DNA from 2 places in the Clostridium thermosuccinogenes genome. Region 2 is predicted to be linked to the other one. Evidence: riboswitches for the same ligand, from Rfam matches in the RefSeq annotation. Region 2 holds a riboswitch; the other holds the start of a gene.
What was found. A riboswitch is a leader RNA that binds a small molecule or an ion and turns the genes downstream of it on or off. The one in region 2 is predicted to bind lysine.
Positions count from the first base shown of each region.

Region 1 (8,091 bases), 980 kb from region 2:
CTTGCATATGGCATGCTTAGAGAAAATGAAGCCGGAAACAGGTGTTGTATAATGAAAATAGATATTATAAATTGGATTAAAGAATTTTTGATATTATCGGTTCAGGATAAACATAAAGAAGAATTTGAACAGGAAATCGATAAAATTAATCTGGCCAGGGCGAAGGTTACACTTATAACTTCCATCATTATTGAAATGATGGTGATAACGGCTTATTGCATTTTCAAAAAAGGGAGCGTATTCGAAAAACCTGGCATTTACTATGGTATCATGTATATACTCTTACTTGTGACAATGATAGTGTTTTTGGTGGTATTTAGCAGATTAGGCGCAAACATCTCTAAGCATGCAAAAGTCATACGGGTGGTTTTTGTGGCTTTTACCATTTATATCCTGATATGGTGCGCGTTGATATCGGTGCTGGATCAGCTGACATATGGGTAGGTCATTGTATATATAATGGCCACTGTGGCTGTTTCGGTAATTCCTTACTACAAACCTGTAACTATGTTGCTTATCTATCTTCCGGTTCACATAATATTTATGGCTTTTATGCTCCGCTTTCAAAAATCCAACTATGTACAGTATGCCAATAATTTGAACAGCAGTACCTTTTTAATGATATCTTTGGCTATATCATACATGAGATATAAAAAGCAGATTGAGGACTTTAAAAACAGAAAGATAATACAGGAAAAGAACGAAGAGTTAAAACGGGTGAACAAGGAATTGGAGGAGGCAAACCATAAGCTGGATATACTTTCGCAAACAGATAGCTTAACCAGAGTTTTCAACCGTTTCGCCTTTGACAAGGCAATAGAGGCAGAGTGGAACAGGTGCAAGCGCTATTCTATGCCACTGTCTCTGATTATAGTGGATGTGGATTTTTTCAAGGCATATAATGATAATTATGGACATCAGGCCGGAGATGTATGTATAAGAAGGATAGCAGAAGCTTTGTCGAGCTGCCTGGAGCGTCCTACAGATTTTGTTGCCAGGTACGGAGGAGAAGAGTTTGGAGTACTGCTGCCCGGCATTGAAAAGGAGGAAGCCTATTTGCTTTCAGAGCGGATGAGAAAAAAGGTGGAAGAGCTTTCCATACCCCATGAACATTCCGCGGCTTCCCGTTGGGTTACAATCAGCATGGGGGTTAATACGGCTTTTCCTTCTCTGGAGCCTTCACTGGAGGGTTTTATAAGGGCTGCGGATATGGCTTTGTATAAAGCTAAGGAGATGCGTAACACCACCGTAACTGTTTAAATTTGCTTGCTTATGGTAGATTTTTGATATTCGGTCAGTTTGTTCTTTTTCTGATGTAGTATTATTTATGCGCTGTTTTGCAAAAAATATCAAAGTATGTTGACAGCAGTAATATGTTGTTGTAGACTATATGTATAATTTAATAGAACAAGCCTCACTTTTGACAGGTGAGGTAGAGGCGCGGCGTTTAACAGTCTTTAGAGGAGTTTGAGAAGCGATGATGCTATTGAGAAGGAAACGCTGCCGAAGCGAATAGTATACTCAGTGCTATTTGCTGGGCTTGCAGTTAAGAGCTGCAAGACTGTCTCAATAAATAAGCCTGATTTATTGAGTTGTGCTATCTCATTGGCAAAAGAAGGACTAGGTGTGACTGTTGACACTAAGACCTGAGAATGCCTCAGGTCTTTTTTGGTAAGTAAAAGAGCATAAAAAGCTGAATAGTGTTGCCAGGTACAGACATTTGTTATTTTATCATAATTTAATGTTGCAAAACATGAAAGTAAACATAATATGGTAGTAAGGGCTATCATGGTTAACAATTAGGGGGAGTTTCATGAAGAAAAAAATATCTTTATTGGCAGCAGCATGCATAGCATTATCCGTATTTTTGTCAGGATGCCGAAAAAGTGATGACAAAACCTTTAAGGTGGGTATGGAAGCAGGCTATCCGCCCTTTAACTGGACCCAGACGGATGATTCCGGTGGTGCGGTGAAAATAGACGGCAGTTCTGAATACGCCGGTGGATATGATGTGGAAATTGCCAAGAGAATTGCAGAAGGGCTGGGAAAAGAGCTGGTTATTGTAAAGACCGAATGGCTTGGCCTTATACCGGCACTGACATCAGGCAAAATCGATGCGATAATTGCAGGCATGTCACCAACGGCAGAACGTAAGGAATCCATCGACTTTACCGATGATTACTATAAGTCTGATCTGGTTATGGTTGTAAAAAAAGGCTCCAAATATGAGAATGCAACCTCAATACAGGATTTCAAGGGTGCAAAAATAACTGCCCAGCTAAACACATTCCATTATACGGTAATAGATCAGATTGAGGGAGTAGACAAGCAGACAGCCATGGATGATTTTCCTGCCATGAGAACTGCCCTTGAATCGGGAGTAATTGACGGATATGTGTCCGAACGCCCTGAAGGGGTCAGTGCTGAAGCTGCCAATCCAAACTTCAAGATGGTGGTGTTCACCGATGGATTTGAGACATCGGAGGAAGATACGTCAATTGCAGTAGGTATCAAAAAAGGCAGTGATCTGAAAAATAAAATCAATGAAATACTGGCAGGTATCTCGGAAGAGGAACGCATAAGCATTATGGATGCCGCAATAAAAAACCAGCCGGCATCAAATTGACATCCCGGTATTAGAAACAGGATTTATGGAAACCGAGTGCATTTTTACGCATTCGGTTTCATTTATGATTAAAGGAGGGGCAAAATGAGCTTTGAGCTTATTCTACAAATAATATCAAAATACTGGCCTATGCTTCTTAGGGGAGCGGGTGTGACTCTGCTGGTTTCTATAATCGGTACTGTTTTTGGTTTTGTCATTGGTTTGGTGGTGGGAGTTATCCGTACCATTCCAGTCCCGGAAAGAGGAGCTAAAAGGTGGATTTTAAAAGTTGCAAATGCTGTTCTTTCAGCATATATAGAAATATTCCGGGGCACCCCCATGATTGTGCAGGCAATGGTTATATTTTACGGCTCTGCCCAAGCCTTTGGGCTGGATATGAACCGTATGGTGGCAGCAATTCTAGTAGTTTCGATAAATACTGGAGCTTATATGGCGGAAATTATCCGCGGGGGCATAATTTCCATAGATAAAGGCCAGTATGAAGCAGCCCAGGCCATAGGCATGAACCATACCCAGACAATGTTCAATGTAGTGCTGCCGCAGGCCATTCGTAATATACTGCCGGCAACAGGCAATGAGTTTGTGATCAATATTAAGGATACCTCGGTGCTAAATGTTATTTCTGTTACTGAGCTGTATTTCCAGACCAAATCAATTGCTGGCAGTACGTTTAAATTCTTTGAACCGTTCTTTATTGCATGCATTATATATTTTATTATGACCTATTCGGTTACAAGGATTCTTCGCTACCTTGAAAAGAAGATGGATGGCCCGGAGAATTATGTCCTGCATGCGGGTCAAATACAAGCAGAAATACCTCAGAATATGCAAGTCAGGACAAAAAATGGCTAAGCAAGCCGGATATAGACAAAGGGGTGTAATCCATGGAAAAAGTTATCGATATCCAGCACTTGAGCAAGTCCTTTGGAGGTCATGAAGTACTAAAAGACATAAATTTTTCAGTTGCTAAAGGAGAAGTGGTTTGTATCATCGGCTCCTCCGGATCTGGAAAATCGACACTGCTTCGCTGTATTAATCTGTTGGAGAAGCCGAGTGGCGGCCAAATTATTTATAAAGGGCAGAATATTTTAGACGACGGTCATGATATATATGAATACCGTACAAAGATGGGGATGGTCTTCCAGCAATTCAACCTGTTTAACAATCACAATGTTTTAGGAAACTGCATAGTAGGGCAGATGAAGGTCTTGAAACGCTCCAGGGAAGAGGCCGAAAAAGTGGCTATGAAGTACCTGAAAGTTGTTGGAATGGACCAATATGTGAATGCAAAACCGAGACAGCTGTCGGGAGGACAAAAACAGCGTGTGGCTATAGCCAGAGCATTATCAATGGAGCCGGATGTAATGCTGTTTGATGAACCGACATCGGCGCTGGACCCGGAAATGGTGGGCGAGGTCCTTAAAGTTATGAAGGAGCTGGCTGAAACCGGTCTTACCATGCTGGTGGTTACCCATGAAATGGGTTTTGCCAAGGAAGTTTCCGACCGCGTGGTGTTTATGGACAACGGAGTAATAGTTGAGGAAGGAAGTCCGGAGCAGATTTTCAACAACCCTGCGCAGGAACGCACCAGGGAATTCTTAAAACGCACCTTAAACCAGATTTAATGCAGTTAATTTAAGGTATAAAGACGCAGAACAAATGAGGTATACTGAGCACGATTTTGTTAGGGATTTATAAGCTTCCTGAGCTCATGCAGCTTATGGATAATATTTCCTGTTTAGTGATAAAATAATGTGGTATTTATTAACAATAAGATGAATATTATCACTAACATGACTGCAAGCTATAAATATAATCCAAAGAGGAGGTTTTACAATGTCCAATGCTGTTTTTTATCGTTGTGAGGTATGCGGCAACATGGTGGCTTTATTGAAAAACGGGGGAGGAACCCTGACCTGTTGTGAGCGCCCGATGAACAAACTGGTAGCTAATACTTCGGATGGTGCGAAGGAAAAGCATGTTCCGGCCATAACCAAAGAAGGTGGAAAAATCAAAGTTCAAATCGGTTCAGTCGTGCATCCGATGATCCCTGAACATCATATTGAATGGATCGGTCTGGAAACCGATGATAAGCTGGAAATAGTTTATCTAAAGCCTGGGATGGAACCTAAGGCGGAGTTTGCAGAGGTCAGTCAGGGAACAGTTTATGAGTACTGTAATCTGCATGGATTATGGAAGGCTGAAATATAAAAAATTGAAATTTAAGGAGTCTTGCAATTGCGAGATTCCTTTTTTAACGCCTTGATAAATAATAACAGGACTGGTCGAAGCCGCCGGAAGCTTCAAAAAGTAAGCGGCAGGAGGCCTTAGGCAAGGTATTTTTCTTTGCAGATTGCATATTTTAATAATTCTGCTTTTTGCTGATATTTTAATATCAGATTCTTATAAAAAATACATGTATTTGCTTTTAATGTCCCAGATTACTATGGAAGCCAACTAAATGCGGCAATATTGGACATTATGCCAAATTTATATTATAATAAAGGAAAAATATTCAAATCATCGCAGGGATGTTTGAACAGAAAAGGAGATAGTATATGACAGGACTTAAACGTAAAATAGTAAGCGTATTTTTGTGTTTTGTACTGATTTTTAGCGTATTACCCGTATATGCTGCTGAATCGGTACAGTATGTTACCCGGGAGCAGGCTGTTGCACGTCTCCTTGAGACGATAGGCACCGGAGCGCTTAGCAAAACTGAAGGAGATATCAGTGTTTTTTCTGATGCCGACAGGGTAAGCCCGGAATTCGCAGATGAGCTCGGGATTGCTGTTGCCAACGGAATTATAGACGGAATTCCGGGAAGTGAATTAAATCCGTCGGAGAACATAACCCGCCTGGAATTTGCTGTTATAATAAGCCGCTCAATTCGTGAGCTCCCCATTGTAAAGCCGAAGCTGGCCTTTTCCGATGTTCCTGCGGAAAATGCTGGTGATGTCAGCAGGCTGGTTCAGGCCGGTATCATTAATGGATATGGAAACGGCAATTTTGGCGCAGAGGATTTTCTGACCCAGAATCAGCTCAATATTATTCTGGACCGCATAGAAAAGCTTTCAGAAACGAGACCTCAGGACGACTTTTACTATGCAGTCAACAAGGACTGGTTAAAAACTGCCAAACTGCCTGCAGGTTATCCTACATACAGCTCCTTTAGTGAAGTTGATATCAACAACAGCAATAAATTAAAAGCCATAGTAAAGGATCTCATTGATAATGCAGATACCTGGCAGGAAGGCACTATAGAGCAGAAAATGGCAGATTTCTACAGCACTATAGTTGATGTAGAAAACCGTAATAAAGAGGGAATAGAACCTATAAAGCCGTATTTGGACCGAATAAGTGAAGCTAAAACTGTGCAGGAGCTTATTGACATATCAGCGCAGTTTGAAAATGAAATTGGCTTGAGCCTTTTGTTCGGCTTTGGTCCTTCTATCGACTTCGTTGACAGCAGCCGCTATGTCCTGTACGGTTCAGGACTTTCCACGGCTCTGCCATCCGTATACATGTTGAATGAAAATCCTCAGATAAAGGCTCTTTATGAAAACTTCATCGCGCAGATGTTCATTCTTACTGGGTCTACTGAAGAAAGCGCCCTGAAGAGCGCTCAGGACATCTATGCTTTTGAAAAGATTGTCGCTGCATCCACCCTCAGCAATGAGGAGGCCAGCAGAGTGGAAAATATTTATAATCCGATGACTGTTGATGAAGTGGCAGACATGTTTAAAGGTGTTGATATCAAGAAATACCTGAAAGATTTGGGATATGAAAATGTAGAAAATGTCATAATTACAGATGTGGGTCTTATGAGAAAAACAGGAGAGCTCATGACCGATGAAAACCTGGAAGTGCTTAAAGATTATGCGCGTTATTATCTGGTGATAAATACCGCTTCCTTCTTGTCGGAAGACCTGGAAAATGCAATCAATGCATTTAACAGTGCATTTATGGGAATCGACAGCACTTTGAGCCAGGAAGATAAAGCTTTTAACATGCTTAATTCAGTTATGAGCAGTTACCTGGGAAGGATATACGTAGAGAGGTATTTCTCCGAAGAAGCTAAGAAAGACGTTGAGGATATTGTATCGGAAATTATTGCTGCATTTGAGAAGCGCATACAGGCTCTGGACTGGATGACGGATGAAACCAAAGCAGCAGCGATATCCAAGCTGAAGGCAATAAAGCTCAAGATCGGATATCCGGATACTTGGGAAGATCCGTTGAGCAATATTGAAATTAAGTCTTATGATGAGGGTGGGTCCCTCTTGGGCAACATACTTGCCATTACTGCGGCCCAGGCCAAGTATTCAAAGAGCTTGCTGTCCAAGCCGGTAGACAAGTCAAAGTGGTCAATTCCCCCTCATATGGTAAATGCTTTTTATAATGCCACCAGCAATGAAATAATTTTCCCTGCCGGAATTCTGCAGGCTCCCTTCTATGATGTCAATGCGTCGAGGGAGCAGAATCTGGGTGGTATAGGCACGGTGATAGCCCATGAGATCACCCATGCATTTGACAATAATGGGGCTCAGTTTGACAAAGACGGAAATATGAAAAACTGGTGGAAGGATGAAGATTATATAACCTTCCAGCAAAAATGCCAGCAGGTCATTGATTTGTATGAAGGACTTGAGATTGCACCAGGTGCCGTTGTTAGCGGTGCACTGACATTATCTGAAAATGTGGCTGATATCGGAGCCATGGCTTGCATACTGGATATTGCTGCTAATATGGAGGACGTAAACTATAAAGAACTGTTTGAAAGCAATGCGAGAATATGGCGTATGACAGCCACTAACCAGATTTATCAGCTTTTGGCAACCCAGGATGTGCATGCGCCCAATAAATTCAGGGTAAATCAGGTGCTTAGGAATTTCCAGGAGTTCTATGATACCTATGGCATTGAGGAAGGCGACATGCTTTACCTCGCTCCTGAAGATCGAGTAACAGTCTGGTGATTAAAAGCCTGAATGATGATAATCGTATGTTATAGACCATAGTTTACAGGCTTAAGCCTTTGCAGCGGGTTAATACATAAAATCCTGCTGCAAAGGCTTTTTAATTGATCTATTAATCTACCGGTCTTTTTTGTGTATTACTTTTAAGTCTGCCTTCCATGAGAAAAGTGGAAATAATCCATATAAATAATTAATTTTTCAAAAAGGAAAACTAAAAAAGATTGAAAAAAAGAAGAAAAAACTTGGTTAAGAACAAAACCATATTATATTTTATGCGGGTTACAAAAGTCTGAGAGAATAAGGATAATATCAAAATATTCCGAAGATGCAACAAATAACAAAGTGTGCTATTGTATTAGCATTTAGTTTTATAGCACTATTTTGGTATAGAGAGGAATATTATATGGAGAAAAAGAATGAAGCATTGAAAGAAAAAAGTACTGAAAACATATGCAAGCTTACAGTTGAAGACGCATGCAAATTACTGGA
Region 1 covers NZ_CP021850.1:2,674,872-2,682,962, reverse strand. The annotation lists gene CDO33_RS11660 (hypothetical protein) at 52-444, shown strand; gene CDO33_RS11655 (GGDEF domain-containing protein) at 628-1,260, shown strand; lysine riboswitch at 1,426-1,608, shown strand; gene CDO33_RS11650 (transporter substrate-binding domain-containing protein) at 1,814-2,626, shown strand; gene CDO33_RS11645 (amino acid ABC transporter permease) at 2,711-3,478, shown strand; gene CDO33_RS11640 (amino acid ABC transporter ATP-binding protein) at 3,511-4,251, shown strand; gene CDO33_RS11635 (desulfoferrodoxin family protein) at 4,463-4,837, shown strand; gene CDO33_RS11630 (M13-type metalloendopeptidase) at 5,185-7,602, shown strand; gene CDO33_RS11625 (cation-translocating P-type ATPase) at 8,006-8,091, shown strand, end outside.
Region 1: it holds a riboswitch for lysine, as region 2 does, so the genes downstream of both, CDO33_RS11650 (transporter substrate-binding domain-containing protein) here and CDO33_RS07445 (aspartate-semialdehyde dehydrogenase) in region 2, are expected to answer to the same signal.

Region 2 (8,091 bases):
GGATAGAAAGCATAAAAGAGGTTGTGCCTGCCAAATTTGTTGATGTAAACCTCAAAGCCTTTGAAGCAGGCTATGCCATATAGTATAATAATATATAGAGTTTATAGAGTTTGAGTTTGCGGACACAGTAAAAAAATACATTAGAAAGATTTAATTGCATAATGCTTTAATAAAAAAAGCAGAAACAGTAGAGAAATACATAAAAATACAGAAAAAGATTGTAGAAAGGGATCAGGAAGAAAGATCAGGAAGATCCCGGCTTGTAGATATATCATTGAATTAAAAAAGTGATACTTTACGTATGCTAGTTAGCAACATATAGTGAATAACAGCCTTATTTGCTTTTGCGTGGGGCGGGAATCCCGTAATCCCTAAAAGCCTTTCCTGTGGGGGGAAGATAAAGGCTTATATTATATTTATAGTGCGGCGCAAAAAGTGGCATAAAAAGCGCATTAATGCTATGCATCAATGCTTTGCCTGCTCTGCACTATTGAATAATTTTAGGGAGGGCATATGTATGCAGTGTTGGAATCCAACTTATGAATGCATGTCAAGAGAAGAAAGAGAGAAAGTTCAAACTGAAAGATTGATAGAAACGGTAAAAAGGGTATATCACAATGTTCCTTTTTACAGGGACAAGATGCAGAAGGCGGGACTGGAGCCGTGTGACATCAAATCCCTGGATGATTTGAAAAAGCTTCCCTTTACTTATAAGCAGGACTTGAGAGATAATTATCCCTACGGGCTTTTTGCCGTACCCATGAGCGAAATTGTAAGGATACACGCATCTTCAGGTACGACAGGGAAACAGACGGTAGTGGGATATACAAGAAGAGACCTGGATACTTGGGCTGAGGTTATGGCTAGAACCCTTGTAAATGCCGGAGCGGACAAAGACTCCATTGTACAGGTGGCATATGGCTATGGCTTGTTTACCGGAGGATTTGGCGTCCACTACGGAGTAGAAAGGGTAGGAGCGACTGTTATCCCGGTTTCAGGCGGTAATACTAAAAGACAGCTGCAGATAATGAAGGATTTTGGCACGACGATATTAGCCTGCACTCCTTCTTATGCCCTGTACCTGGCAGAGGAAATGGAGGAAATAGGATTAAAAAAGGAAGATCTCAAGCTCAAGTCAGGGATTTTTGGAGCGGAACCGTGGTCGGAAAGGATGCGTGCTGAGATCGAGGAACGTTTTGGCATTACAGCTATAGATATATATGGATTGAGCGAAGTCATCGGTCCTGGTGTGGCCAGTGAATGCACATGCCGATGTGGTTTACATATACAGGAGGATCATTTCATTCCGGAAATCATCGACCCCGATACGGAGGAAGTGCTGCCTCCGGGATCAACCGGCGAGCTGGTTTTCAGTACAATCACAAAGGAAGGCCTGCCGCTGTTGAGATACCGCACAAGGGACATATCCTCACTGAACTATGAAAAATGTGAATGCGGAAGAACCACCGTAAGGATGAAAAAGGTATCTGCAAGAAGCGATGACATGCTTATCATCAGGGGAGTCAATGTATTCCCGTCCCAGATTGAAGAAGTGCTTTTCAACATGGGTGAAACTGCACCCCATTATCTTCTGATAGTCGACAGGGTGAATAACCTCGATACTTTGGAAGTAAGGGTGGAAATGAGCCAAAGCATGTTTTCCGATGAAGTAAAGCGTATAGAAGATATTGAGCGCAAGCTGCACAAGGATATAGAAACTACCCTGGGCATCAGCGCCAGGGTTAAGCTGGTGGAACCCAAAAGTATTGAAAGAAGTGAGGGAAAAGCAAAGCGCATTATTGATAAAAGAAAAATTTAAGGAGGGGAAAATATGCATGTAAAGCAGATTTCCATTTTTCTCGAGAACAAATCAGGCAGACTGGCAGAGGTGACGAAGCTGCTGGGCAGCAACAACATCGACATCAGTGCTCTATCAATAGCCGACACCACGGATTACGGAGTTTTAAGGCTTATTGTAAATAAACCTGAGGAGGCGGAGAGAATCCTTAAGGAGAATGATTTTGCAGTAAGCACGACAAACGTGATAGCTATTGCTGTTGCAGATAAACCAGGAGGCTTATCGGAGGCTTTGTGCATATTGAGGGATGCCGGCTTGGATATCGAGTACATGTATGCCTTTGTAGGGAAAGCTGTCAACGAGGCTATGGTAATCCTAAGGGTTGATGACCCTCATACGGAAGAGGCAATAAAGCTGCTGACGGAATCAGGCATAAAGGTACTTCCCTCCAGTGATGTATATAAACTATAAAAAGACCGATTAAGGCTTTCACCGGATGCGATCCGGAAAATTCCCACAGAAGCATGGCAAAACCGGCTGGTGATCTGATGGGAATTATTTCTTTATTTTAATGGTATTAGTTTTTCAGACAAAATATTTGGGCTTGCGTATATATTATCAGAAATAAAGATTAAACTACGATATATACAATTGGCAGGGGGAATAGATTACTTATGGATAGAAGATTATATCTTTCTGAAACGGATAAAAAAATCGGTGGAGTTTGTGGAGGATTGGGTGAATACTTCCGGGTAGATCCTACACTTATAAGGCTTTTGGTTGTTATTTTAACTCTTGCATCCGCCGGCACAGGCATTGTTGCGTATTTGATAGCATGGGCTATAATACCAAAGCCTCCAAGGTTTTAATGAAGATGAAGGGTTTCAGAAATGCTGGGAAAGCATGCGATGCTAAAGAATAATCAGCCATCTTATGACAAGATGGCTGATTATCTTATAAAAGACTAAAATATGATTCGTTTTGAACAGTAAATTTAGCTCTTTGTAATGCTATAGAGCATTATTGGCATGGCGTTGACCCAAATAGTTAGCTTAAGTTTCAGCCTTCCTGTAAATTTATATTGTATTCATCCTTTATGGCTTTGAGCGCCTTATCCACATCCTTCTCATCGATGAGATAGGATATATCCACTTCGGAAGTGGTTACCAGCTTTATATCAATCCCGTTTCCGGCGAAAATGGTGAAGAGCTTCGCAGCTACTCCCGGAATATTTTTCATTTGCTCACCATAAACTGATAGCTTTGTATTCTCTGCATTTATTTCTATGAATAAACCAGGCACTATCTTCTTGAATTTGTTCAGTACGCTTATGGCTTTCACAAGGTCATCGGAAGGCAAAGTGAAAGACAGGTTGATAACGCCACGATATGGAGGCGCCTGGCTTATCATATCGATATTTATGTTCTGTTCCGCTATTGCGTTAAAAATGTCAGGTATCAGATGCATTTTGTCGGACGGTAGATTGTCAATGGTTATCAGAGCTACATTATAGTTTATTGACACATTTGTAACCGGACTTTGGGACAAAGCATCCACCTCCCTAGGTTATTGCTTACATACTTTCTACCAGATCGTTCATGTTGTACATGCCGGGCTTTTTGGACTTGATAAAACCGGCTGCTTTAAGGGCGCCAACTCCGAAAATCTCTTTTGACATAGCAGTATGCTTGATTTCTATTATCTCATCATTACCGGCAAATATGACGGAATGATCCCCCACAATTGTTCCACCGCGTATGGCGTGGATACCGATTTCACTAGGGCTTCTCTTTTTCCTCCTGGAATGCCGGTCATATATATATTCACGTTTCTGCTCCAAAACCGAATTTATGGCGTCCGCAATTGCCAGTGCGGTACCGCTGGGAGCGTCAATTTTTTGATTGTGATGCATTTCTATAATCTCTATATCAAAGTTGTTTTCCAGAACTTTTGCTGCTTTTTTGACCAGGTCCACCATCAGATTCACGCCCAGGGACATGTTTGCTGAAAAGAACACCGGAATAGAGCCGGAGGCGGCTTCCAGCGCCTTTACATTTGCCTGGGACAATCCTGTTGTTGCCATTACGAGAGCAACTTTTCGGGATACGGCAAAGTCAAGCACATCATTAAAAGCAGACGGATGAGAAAAATCAATTACGACGTCCACTTCAACATTGCAGCTTTTCAAATCTGTAAAAACCGGATAAGGATTGCTTATTGCATCGTTTTTATCATAACCTGCTACTATTTTCAAGTTATCAAACTGTGATGACAGCCTGGTAATAACCTGGCCCATTTTTCCGTTGCATCCACTCATTAATATTCTTATCATTTGATATCACACTTTCTTCCTTTAATGAACGTAGTATATTATAAAGCTTTATAGATCGTACTGCGCGAATTTCATCGATTACTGCTTTGACTAATTCTAATATATTTATTTTGTTATTAGTTTATAATTCCGTAGTTTCTCATCGCTTTTTTTAGTATTTCCAGATTTTTTTCGCTTATATCCACCAAAGGCATGCGGCATTTACCCACGTTCATGCCCATGAGATTCATTGCTGCTTTTATCGGTATGGGACTTACTTCAACAAAGAGAGCTTTTATAAGATCGAGGACTTTAAGCTGCAGCTCCCTGCTGCCGGCAACATCGCCTTCCAGATATTTGGCTACTATATCGTGGGTATCCTTCGGTATGATGTTAGCCATAACTGAAATAACTCCACATGCTCCATAGGCCATAAATGGAAGTATCTGTTCATCATTGCCGGAATAAATATAGAAATCTTTCCTGCAGAGATTGATTACTTCACCCACCTGGGCAAGGTTGCATTCCTTTATAGCTAAGATATTTTCAATTTCCGACAGGGCTTGGATGGTTTCAGGATTGATGTTCAAATTGGTTCTGGAAGGTACGTTATAAAGTACTATCGGGATTTTCACACTGCCGGCTATGGCCTTGAAATGCTCATAAAGCCCTTTTTGTGTAGTTTTGTTATAATAAGGAGTTACACTTAAGATTGCATCAGCACCTGCAGCTTCAGCACGCTTGCTGAGCTCTACCGCATGCCGTGTATCGTTGCTTCCTGCACCTGCAATTACCGGTAATCTTTTGTTGACTTTTTCAACGGTAAATCTGATGGTCTCTATGTGTTCATCGTCGGGCATAGTTGAAGCTTCACCTGTAGTACCACAAATTATTATTGCATCAGTACCTTCGCTGATCTGAAATTCGATCAGCTCTTCAAGTTTTCCAAAGTCAACTCCATCATCGGTAAATGGGGTTACTATTGCTACACCTGAACCTTTGAACAACGGTTTACGCATTTAGATACATCCTTTCCTCAAAAATATGTACTCGCATATCAGTTTATGCATCAACAGGCATAAACGATCATGCATGAACTTCCGTTAGTTAAAACAGTTGGCAGACTAAATCTGCCAACTGCAATATATACTATTTGCTCCACATTTTTATCAATTCCTGTGCGATCTGAACAGCATTGGTAGCAGCGCCTTTTCTTATGTTATCGGCGACTACCCAAAGGTTAACTCCGCTTTCAACACTTTCATCACGACGGATTCTGCCAACAAAGGTTTCATCCCTTCCGCTAGCGTTTATTGGCATAGGATAGACGTTATTTTCAGGATCATCCTGCACTACGATACCAGGAGCATTTTTCAAAACCTCTTTCAGTTCGTCAACATCAAACTGATTTTCGAACTCCACATTTATGGATTCGCTATGGCCGTTAAAAACAGGAACCCTTACAGTTGTTGCGGTTATCCTTAAGCTCTGGTCACCCAGGATTTTCTTCGTCTCAAATACCATCTTCATTTCCTCTTTGGTATAGCCATTGGGGAGGAAAACGTCTATATGGGGCAAAACATTGTTTGCTATCGGATGGGGGAACTTAGCCGGCGGCTTTCCCCGAAGTCCTTCCTCAAGATCCATATACCCTTTCATACCAGCGCCGGATACAGCCTGGAAGGTGGTATAGACTATCCTCTTTATTTTATACTTTTTGTGAAGCGGGTTCAAAGCCACAACCGCCTGGATAGTTGAACAATTGGGATTGGCTATGATACCCTTGTTCCATTCTATATCCTGCGGGTTGACTTCGGGAACTACCAGAGGCACAGTGGGATCCATTCTCCATGCACTGCTGTTGTCGACAACAACACATCCCTTTGAAGCGGCTATGGGTGAGAACTTTTGACTTGTGCTGGCTCCTGCGGAGAAGAGAGCAATGTCAATCCCGCGGTCAAAAGAATTTTCCGTCAGTTCTTCCACCGTATACTCTTTTCCGTTGAAAGTTATTTTTGATCCTGCCGATCTGCTTGAAGCAAAGAAATATATATTATCAATAGGTAGATTTCTTTCTTCCAGTACCTTGATAAAAGTCCTTCCCACCATTCCGGTTGCGCCTACTACCGCCAGATTCACTTTTTTCATATCGAGAACCCCCTTGTTCTTCAATTTTACTTTATTATTGCTTTACACTTATAAATTAATGTAAATTAAAAAAGCTGGTTTGGAGTACCAGCAGTTCTGTAAAAATTGTCTTGGATCTTGTTTATGATCCTGTAAATTGAACTGATAGCGCTCCATCATTTTACTGATGACAATTATATGGCTATTAACCATATAACCAGGAAGGACCACAAAAGGGATGATCATCCTTCGGCGTTTGACCCTTTCCGTCAGCATCATTAAAGCCCTTTCTTTTCAGCGGACGTACTATTGAAAAACGCACCTCTATCATTTTTACCATATTCATTTTATTTATAATAACATCCAAAGATTCTAATGTCAAATGAAATTTGCTGCTTTTACAGCTATCTTTTATATTATATTTCGCATCCAGTGATTTGATGATTGTCTCCATTGCGAAAGGTAAATTGTTACAATATTATTAAAAAATCAAAATCAGTAGGGAAAATCGATATTGCTGTCGAATAACTAACTGTTAATTTATGCAGTACTGTCTATACATAGGATAAATTGGAGGAGCTTATGAAAAAACATATTAAAATAATATTTACTGTCATTTTTGTACTTAGCATCTTTATAAATTCCGGATTTTCGGCAAGCGCCGCCATAAATGTACCAGAAAAGATAAGGATCGGATTGTACTTTACAGATAAGGCGTCCGGTATCAACACGGCTGTCTGCAGCTTTAATGTAAACGCTGCCAAAGGATTGACCATAAACTCCCTGGAGGACGGCAAGCTTGTCTTATTGTTTGAAGAAACGACAAACAATATTGTTACTATAAGAAAAGATTCCTTCTTTATTAATACAAACGGAGTGTTGACAGAATATACTCCCGGAAAGGAGCCTGCAAAGCAGGGAGAGAAGATTGGACCTTATCATGTGAGGATAGGGGGAGATTACAAAGATGCCAAGGCTGCCAGAGCTCAGGCAGACGCTTTGAAAAAGAAAGGCATAGACGCATATGTCGCATATGCAGATTGCTGGCAGGTATGGACCGGATTCTTTACCGACGAGGCAACTGCTGAAAAATATATGGCTGAAACTCTGAAACCGGCATTGGGGAATGGGGATACCACAGTTAGCACCGTATCTCAGTCCTCAAAAAGCATTGTGGTTCAAAACAGCAAAGGGGAAGCTGCCATGGTTTATTGCAGCAGCAAAGGAGTACTGCAGATACAACCCAGGACAGAAAATGATCCCTATTCTTTGACCATAAACAACACCAACAGCTACAGGGGGGATCTGGAAGTAAGGCGGCTGCAGGACAGCGACATGACAGTGACAAACGTACTGCCTCTGGAGCAATACCTATATGGTGTTGTTCCGGCAGAAATACAAGCTTCGTCTCATCCTGAGGCTTTGAAAGCTCAGGCAGTGGCTGCGCGTACATACACCCTTTCTAGCTTGAACCGGCACGAAACTCTTGGGTTTGATCTGTGTTCCACCACCCATTGTCAGGTATACAAAGGCCTGAGTACCGAAGATGCCCGCTCCAACAAAGCAGTCGATGATACTGCGGGCAAAAAGGTTCTGTATAAAGGAAGTCTTGCCGAAGTGTTCTATTTCAGTTCCAGCGGAGGAAGGACTGAGGATTCAAAGAATGTATGGGGAGGAGACGTACCCTATCTGAAGAGCGTAGAGGATAAATATGAGTCCGGTGACTCATGGAAATACAACTGGGAAGTGACCATGACCTCTCAACAAGTGAAGGATCGTATGCTGCAATTGGGCTATGACACCGGAGACATATTGAACATCGTCATAACCCAGTATTCCGAAGCCGGGAGGGCAA
Region 2 covers NZ_CP021850.1:1,699,493-1,707,583, forward strand. The annotation lists gene CDO33_RS07410 (indolepyruvate oxidoreductase subunit beta) at 1-83, shown strand, start outside; gene CDO33_RS07415 (phenylacetate--CoA ligase family protein) at 518-1,819, shown strand; gene CDO33_RS07420 (ACT domain-containing protein) at 1,832-2,269, shown strand; gene CDO33_RS07425 (PspC domain-containing protein) at 2,473-2,667, shown strand; gene CDO33_RS07430 (ACT domain-containing protein) at 2,858-3,346, opposite strand; gene dapB (4-hydroxy-tetrahydrodipicolinate reductase) at 3,372-4,130, opposite strand; gene dapA (4-hydroxy-tetrahydrodipicolinate synthase) at 4,247-5,128, opposite strand; gene CDO33_RS07445 (aspartate-semialdehyde dehydrogenase) at 5,259-6,257, opposite strand; lysine riboswitch at 6,395-6,571, opposite strand; gene CDO33_RS07455 (SpoIID/LytB domain-containing protein) at 6,819-8,091, shown strand, end outside.